Linked DNA regions of Salipiger abyssi. The protein of the gene in region 1 interacts with the protein of each later gene in a pairwise test. Links are inferred from orthologs where the notes say so. Each region holds a gene or a part of one and is shown in the gene's direction. Other genes may lie near its edges. The genes, in order: nusG and rho.

Region 1 (3,108 bases):
ACCTCGCCGGTGGTCAGGTTCGGAGCTGCGTCCTTCATCGAGTCGACGATCTGCACGCGGGTCTCGGCCGGATCTTCGCTTTCGCTTACCAGGGCCACGACGCGCTCACGCTCTGCGCTCGACATCTCGTCCAGGCGCCACTCCGGGATGTAGACCTGAAGCTCTTCCTCGACGGCAACGGATGCCGACGGGTTGTCCGCCTGTGCGATGTCCTCGATCTGCGAACGCTTCTCGGTGTCGCTCACGCCGCTGTTGGCGACGGCGAACATCTCGGTGACCTGATCGTCGGTCAGCGCTTCGAAATTGGCATCCGGATAATAGGTGGTGATCGCATTCATTTCGGCTTCGCTTGCGGCGAAGGCGCTGGTTGCGACGATGGTGCTCAGGGCGGTTGCGGTCAGAAGGCGTTTCATAATGACGTTCCTTTCTTTCTTCGGTTCCTCTCGCCGAGGCGTCGGGTGCCTCGTGCTTCCTGGCGACACAACAGCGATCGCGGCGGCTTGGTTCCGACCCGAAAACGGCCAATTTCGATGTTTTAACCCATTGCCATGGATGAGTTTTCCTCCAACGCGCCCGCAAACGCCGAAGGCCGCGAAAGGTTGCCGGGAAAATTGCGCCCTGGCGTCAGAGTTTCGTGAAATCCGCTCGCAGCAGGGTGAGGCGCGCGTGACGTTGCGGTGATCGCGCGCGCGGGAGGGACGCAAGCCGGGTGCAAGACTTGCCAGCGGAGGGCTCTCTGCGTATATCGCCCGAAACCCGCACGGAAACGGAAAGCAGGCGGCAATGGCCAATCCCATCCAGTTCATCCAGCAGACCCGGGCCGAGATCGGCAAGATCGTCTGGCCCACGCGCCGCGAAGTGATGCTCACCACGGTCACCGTCTTTATCATGGCGGCGCTCACCGCGGCCTTCTTTGCGCTGGTCGATATCCTGATCCGCGGCGGCCTTCAGGGGCTGCTGTCGATGTTCGGCTAGGCGTAACGGCCTGAAGCCCGGTCTGCCTCTTGAAATCGCAGGGGCAGGGGGGTAGTGAGCGACACACTTTCCTCAGACGGGCGTGCAGCGATTCGAGTTGCACGCCGGTTTTCGTTTGGGGCAGGACGATGCCGGCAGAGACCGGCTGAGAGATTGGAAGAGGGGCCAGATGGCAAAGCGGTGGTACTCGGTCAGCGTTCTGTCGAACTTCGAGAAGAAGATCGCGGAACAGATCCGGCAGTCTGTCGAAGAGCAGGGGCTGGAAGACCAGATCGACGAGGTTCTGGTGCCCACCGAGGAAGTGATCGAGGTGCGCCGTGGCAAGAAGGTCGCCACCGAGCGCCGCTTCATGCCCGGTTATGTGCTGGTCCATATGGAGATGTCGGATCAGGGCTATCACCTGGTCAACTCGATCAACCGGGTGACCGGGTTCCTCGGTCCGCAGGGGCGCCCGATGCCGATGCGCGATGCCGAGGTCGAGGCGATTCTGGGCCGTGTGCAGGAAAGCGACGAGGCGCCGCGCACGCTCATCCATTTCGAGGTGGGCGAGAAGGTCAAGGTCAACGACGGCCCGTTCGAGGGCTTCGACGGCATGATCGAGAGCGTCGACGACGACAATCAGCGCCTGCGTGTGGCGGTGTCGATCTTCGGCCGGGAAACCCCGGTCGAGCTGGAATACACACAGGTCTCGAAAGAGTAAGAGACCTGCCGTGTGCGCGAACGTGCCCCGTCGGAGCCATCCGGCGGGGCTTTTGTTTGGCCGGTTGCCAATTCCGCCGCGATTGGCGAAAGCTGCGGCATGGCTGCCCCCGCTCCCCTCCGTATCGCCAATGTTGATGCCCGCCGGCTCTGGCTCGCCTCTCACGGGCTGAGCGCCGCGCCCTCCGGCGCCGATGCGCTGCGGGTCATTCGCGATCTGGGCTTCGTGCAGCTCGACACGATCCAGGTGGTCTCGCGCGCGCATCATCATATCCTGTGGTCGCGGGCGCAGTCCTATCGCGAGCCGATGCTCGACAGGCTGCTGCGCAAGCGGCAGGTCTTCGAGCATTTCACCCATGATGCCTCCGTCCTGCCGATGGAGATGCTGCCGCTCTGGCGCCGGCAATTCGACCGGATGAAGCAAAAGGTCGGCGGGTCGTGGTATGTGGGCATCGCCTCGGAGGAGCTGACGCAGGAGATCCTGACCCGCATCCGCGAGGAGGGGCCGCTCTGCACCCGCGATTTCGACACGGTGGTGGAAAAGCGCGCCATGTGGCAGCGCCCGCCGCACAAGAAGGCGCTCGACTATCTCTGGTATGCCGGGGTGCTTGCGACCTGTCATCGCGAGGGGGTCGTCAAGTATTACGACCTTGCGGAGCGGATCTTTCCCGAGGTCGAGCTGCTGTCCGACGAGGCGCAGATCGACGGGCTGTGCGACGCGGCGCTGGATCGCCTGGGCTTTGGCACGCTGGGCGAGCTGCGCAAGTTCTGGGATGCCACCGAGGTTGCCGAGGTGGCGGCCTGGTCTGAGCGCCGCCAGCCGCTGCCGGTCGAGATCGAGGGCGCCGATGGCCGCTGGACCAAGGCTGTGGCCTGCCCCGACATCGAAGAGCGTCTGGAGGCTGCGCCCGCGCCCGGCGGGCGGCTGCGCCTGCTGAACCCGTTCGATCCGGCGATCCGCGATCGGGTGCGTTTGAAACGCCTGTTCGGCTTCGACTACACGGTCGAGATGTTCGTGCCGGAGGCGAAGCGGCAATGGGGCTATTACATCTATCCGCTGCTCGAAGGGGATCGTTTCGTCGGGCGGATCGAGGCCAAGGGCGACCGCAAGACCGGGCTGCTGAGCGTGACCAATCTCTGGTGGGAGGCGGGGGTGCGCCCCTCCAAGGCGCGCGAGGCGCGGCTCGATGCCGAGCTGGCGCGGTTCGCAAGGCTTGCCTGTCTGGCAGAGGTGCGCCGGGGCTGACGCGCCTTGCCAAGTTGCGCCATGCGCGGTAAAGGGCGCGCTCGTGGCCTTCCGATGCGAGTCGGGGGTGTCGCGTTCGTGGGAGGCGAGGGCATCGCGATGTCCGGACCAGACCACGCCACATGAACATCCCGGCGACGCGTCGTCAGGGAAGATGGAACAGGAGATTCGCCGATGGCCAAGAAGCT
Region 2 (3,303 bases), 780 kb from region 1 along the record:
TCCAATCACGCCGGCGAGCGGTATACGTGCGACAGTCATGCGGCGATGATCCCCCGGACCGAAAGAAAGGCAAGCAGTTCGAGCAGCGGCAATCCGAGAATTGTGAAGTGATCGCCCTCTATACGCGCAAAGAGGCGAACCCCCTCTTCCTCGAGCTTGTAACCGCCGACGGAGTGACGGACGCTCTCCCAGTTCCGCGCGAGATAATCGTCGAGATAGGCCTCCGAGAAGTCCCGCATGACCAGCCGCGCGGTACCGACATGGCGCCAGAGCGGTTCGCCGGCCTGATAGATCACCGCGCCGGAAAACAACTGATGCCGCTGACCGCGCAGACGCACGAGCTGAGCGCGTGCGTCCTCCGGGGTTTCGGGTTTGGTAAAGATCTCGGTACCGAGCGCGAGGATCTGGTCACAGCCCAGAACGAACGCCTCGGGATGGCGCTGCGAAACGCGGCGGGCTTTGAATTCGGCCAGGGCATCGGCCATGTCGCGCGGCCCGGCACCTTCCTGGGCGAGCGAGTCGCGCAGCGCAGCTTCGTCGACGCGCGGCCTCTCGATTCGGAAGGGCACGGCGGCGTTTTGCAGCATCTCTGCCCGGATCTGCGAGCCGGACGCCAAAATGAACGGCGGGGCCATGTGGAAAAACCTGTCGAAATCTAAGGGGCCTTGTCAGGGGAGCGTTCTGGGGAAAATCGCTCCGACATGCAAGCCGGGGGAAAACCGGCACAGTTCACGACGCGCCGGACCGAGTCGTTCGGTTGTGGGGAAGGATAACTTTGTGCTGAGGATGAGCTTTCGCAGACGCCAACTGTCCAAGGGTTATTCAGGGGATAAGAATACGCGTCAATCCACTGAAATTAAATTATTAATTTTAGAGAATGTTAAGAACAAGGCGTCGCTACGCACAGAATTGCCCACAGCTCTGTGTCCTTGGGACAAGACGCGCATAAGCGAATAATCCACCGGTGGCATGGGTTCCTAATCTCAAAATCATCTTTTCTCTTTTCTCTTAAAGATTGGTTTCGAACCCCCACGGGCGGCCATGTGCGAGAAAGATTGACTCGGGAGACGGAGCGCATTACCTCCCTTTGCGATACCCGTCCGGGTGTGATTTTCCCAGAGACCGACAGATACGGGGCCGTATGACCGGCCCGGAAGGATTCATGATGAGCATCGAGAAGCTCAACCTCTCCGACCTGAAGGCGAAGAGCCCCAAAGATCTGCTCGCCATGGCCGAGGAGCTCGAGATCGAGAACGCCTCGACCATGCGCAAGGGCGAGATGATGTTCCAGATCCTGCGCGAACGCGCGGATGAGGACTGGCAGATCTTTGGCGATGGTGTGCTCGAGGTGCTTCAGGACGGGTTCGGTTTCCTGCGCTCGCCGGAAGCGAACTATCTGCCCGGTCCCGACGATATCTATGTCTCGCCGGACATGATCCGGAAATACTCGCTGCGCACCGGCGACACGGTGGAGGGCGAGATCCGCGCGCCCGATGGCGAGGAGCGCTATTTCGCGCTGGTGGATGTCACCAAGATCAATTTCGAGGATCCGGAGCGCGCGCGGCACAAGATCGCCTTCGACAACCTGACGCCGCTCTATCCGGACGAACGGCTGACGATGGAGATCGAGGATCCGACGATCAAGGACCGCTCGGCCCGGATCATCGACCTGGTCTCGCCCATCGGCAAGGGCCAGCGCTCGCTCATCGTGGCGCCGCCGCGGACCGGTAAGACGGTGCTGCTCCAGAATATCGCGACGAGCATCGAAAAGAACCATCCGGAGTGCTATCTGATCGTGCTGCTGATCGACGAGCGGCCGGAAGAGGTGACGGATATGCAGCGCTCGGTGAAGGGGGAGGTGATTTCCTCTACCTTTGACGAACCGGCGACGCGGCATGTTGCGGTTTCGGAAATGGTCATCGAGAAAGCCAAACGTCTGGTGGAACACAAGCGAGATGTTGTGATCCTTCTGGACTCGATCACCAGACTTGGTAGAGCATTCAACACAGTTGTGCCGTCCTCGGGGAAGGTGCTGACCGGTGGTGTGGATGCCAACGCCTTGCAACGACCGAAGCGGTTCTTCGGCGCGGCGCGGAATATCGAAGAGGGCGGATCTCTGACGATCATCGCAACGGCGCTGATCGACACCGGATCGCGCATGGATGAGGTGATCTTTGAGGAATTCAAGGGCACCGGCAACTCCGAGATCGTGCTGGATCGGAAGGTTGCGGACAAGCGGGTCTTCCCGGCGATCGACATTCTGAAGTCGGGTACGCGGAAGGAAGACCTTCTGGTCGACAAGATTGATCTGCAAAAGACCTTTGTGCTGCGGCGGATCCTGAATCCGATGGGCACCACGGATGCCATCGAATTCCTGCTGTCGAAGCTCAAGCAGACCAAGACGAACTCGGAATTCTTCGACTCGATGAACAGCTAGGACCGGCCGGGAGGCAGGTTTGGACACCATCTTTGCCCTTGCGAGCGCGCCGGGAAAGGCCGGCGTGACAGTGATCCGCGTTTCCGGGACGAAAGCCTGGGACGCGGCGTCGCGTCTTGCCGGAACTTTGCCGGCGCCGCGCCAGGCTGTGCTGCGGCGGTTGCGGGATGCGGAGGGGCAGGTTCTCGACGAGGCGTTGCTGCTGCTGTTCGAGGACGGCGCAAGTTTTACCGGCGAGACGGTCGCGGAATTTCATCTGCATGGCAGCGTTGCCATCCAGCGTGCTGTTTTGCGAGCGCTGGAGAAGATGGCGGGGCTTCGCCTTGCAGAGCCGGGTGAGTTTACCCGCCGGGCCCTGGAGAACGACCGTCTGGATCTGACGCAGGTCGAGGCCTTGGCAGATCTCATCGAATCTGAAACGGAGAGCCAAAGGCGACAGGCGTTGCGCGTCTTTGGCGGTGCACTGGGAAAAACCGTGGAGATCTGGCGGCGGGATCTCATCGAAGCGGCGTCTCTGCTGGAGGTCACGATTGATTTCGCTGACGAAGAGGTTCCCGTCGATGTGTCGGACCGGGTTGCGGAGTTGATCACTCTGGTCTCCGGGTCGCTGGATCGGGAACTCGCCGGCATCGACGCAGCGGAGCGGATCCGAACGGGATTTGAGGTCGCCATTCTGGGTGCGCCGAATGTCGGCAAATCCAGTCTTCTGAACGCGCTGGCGGGGCGAGAAGCAGCTATTACGTCCGAGATCGCCGGGACAACGCGTGATGTGATCGAGGTCAGGATGGATATCGCCGGGTTGCCGGTGACGCTGCTCGATACGGCAGGGTTGCGGGAAGCGCAGGATCCGGTGGAAAAGATCGGGA

What was found.
Region 2: the proteins of nusG (region 1) and rho interact in binary tests that used the Escherichia coli proteins (3 or more experiments, as listed by UniProt). The link is inferred for Salipiger abyssi from one-to-one orthologs.

Annotation. Positions count from the first base shown.
Region 1 is NZ_CP015093.1:885,126-888,233, reverse strand. The notes cover bases 118-2,909. They hold nusG (transcription termination/antitermination protein NusG), read left to right. Parts: upstream 118-1,144; coding sequence 1,145-1,675; downstream 1,676-2,909. Other genes in these bases: Ga0080574_RS07905 (winged helix-turn-helix domain-containing protein), read left to right, coding at 1,775-2,909; secE (preprotein translocase subunit SecE), read left to right, coding at 784-975; Ga0080574_RS07920 (hypothetical protein), read right to left, coding at 118-413. Outside these bases: more of Ga0080574_RS07920, read right to left, coding at 1-117; more of Ga0080574_RS07905, read left to right, coding at 2,910-2,920; rplK (50S ribosomal protein L11), read left to right, coding at 3,095-3,108. UniProt on the Escherichia coli protein: Part of the processive rRNA transcription and antitermination complex (rrnTAC). The complex forms an RNA-chaperone ring around the RNA exit tunnel of RNA polymerase (RNAP).
Region 2 is NZ_CP015093.1:1,666,660-1,669,962, reverse strand. Bases 315-3,301 are described here. They hold rho (transcription termination factor Rho), read left to right. Parts: upstream 315-1,165; coding sequence 1,166-2,437; downstream 2,438-3,301. Other genes in these bases: mnmE (tRNA uridine-5-carboxymethylaminomethyl(34) synthesis GTPase MnmE), read left to right, coding at 2,457-3,301; Ga0080574_RS11630 (Maf family protein), read right to left, coding at 315-635. In the rest of the region: Ga0080574_RS11635 (shikimate dehydrogenase), read right to left, coding at 1-39; more of Ga0080574_RS11630, read right to left, coding at 36-314; more of mnmE, read left to right, coding at 3,302-3,303. UniProt on the Escherichia coli protein: Facilitates transcription termination by a mechanism that involves Rho binding to the nascent RNA, activation of Rho's RNA-dependent ATPase activity, and release of the mRNA from the DNA template.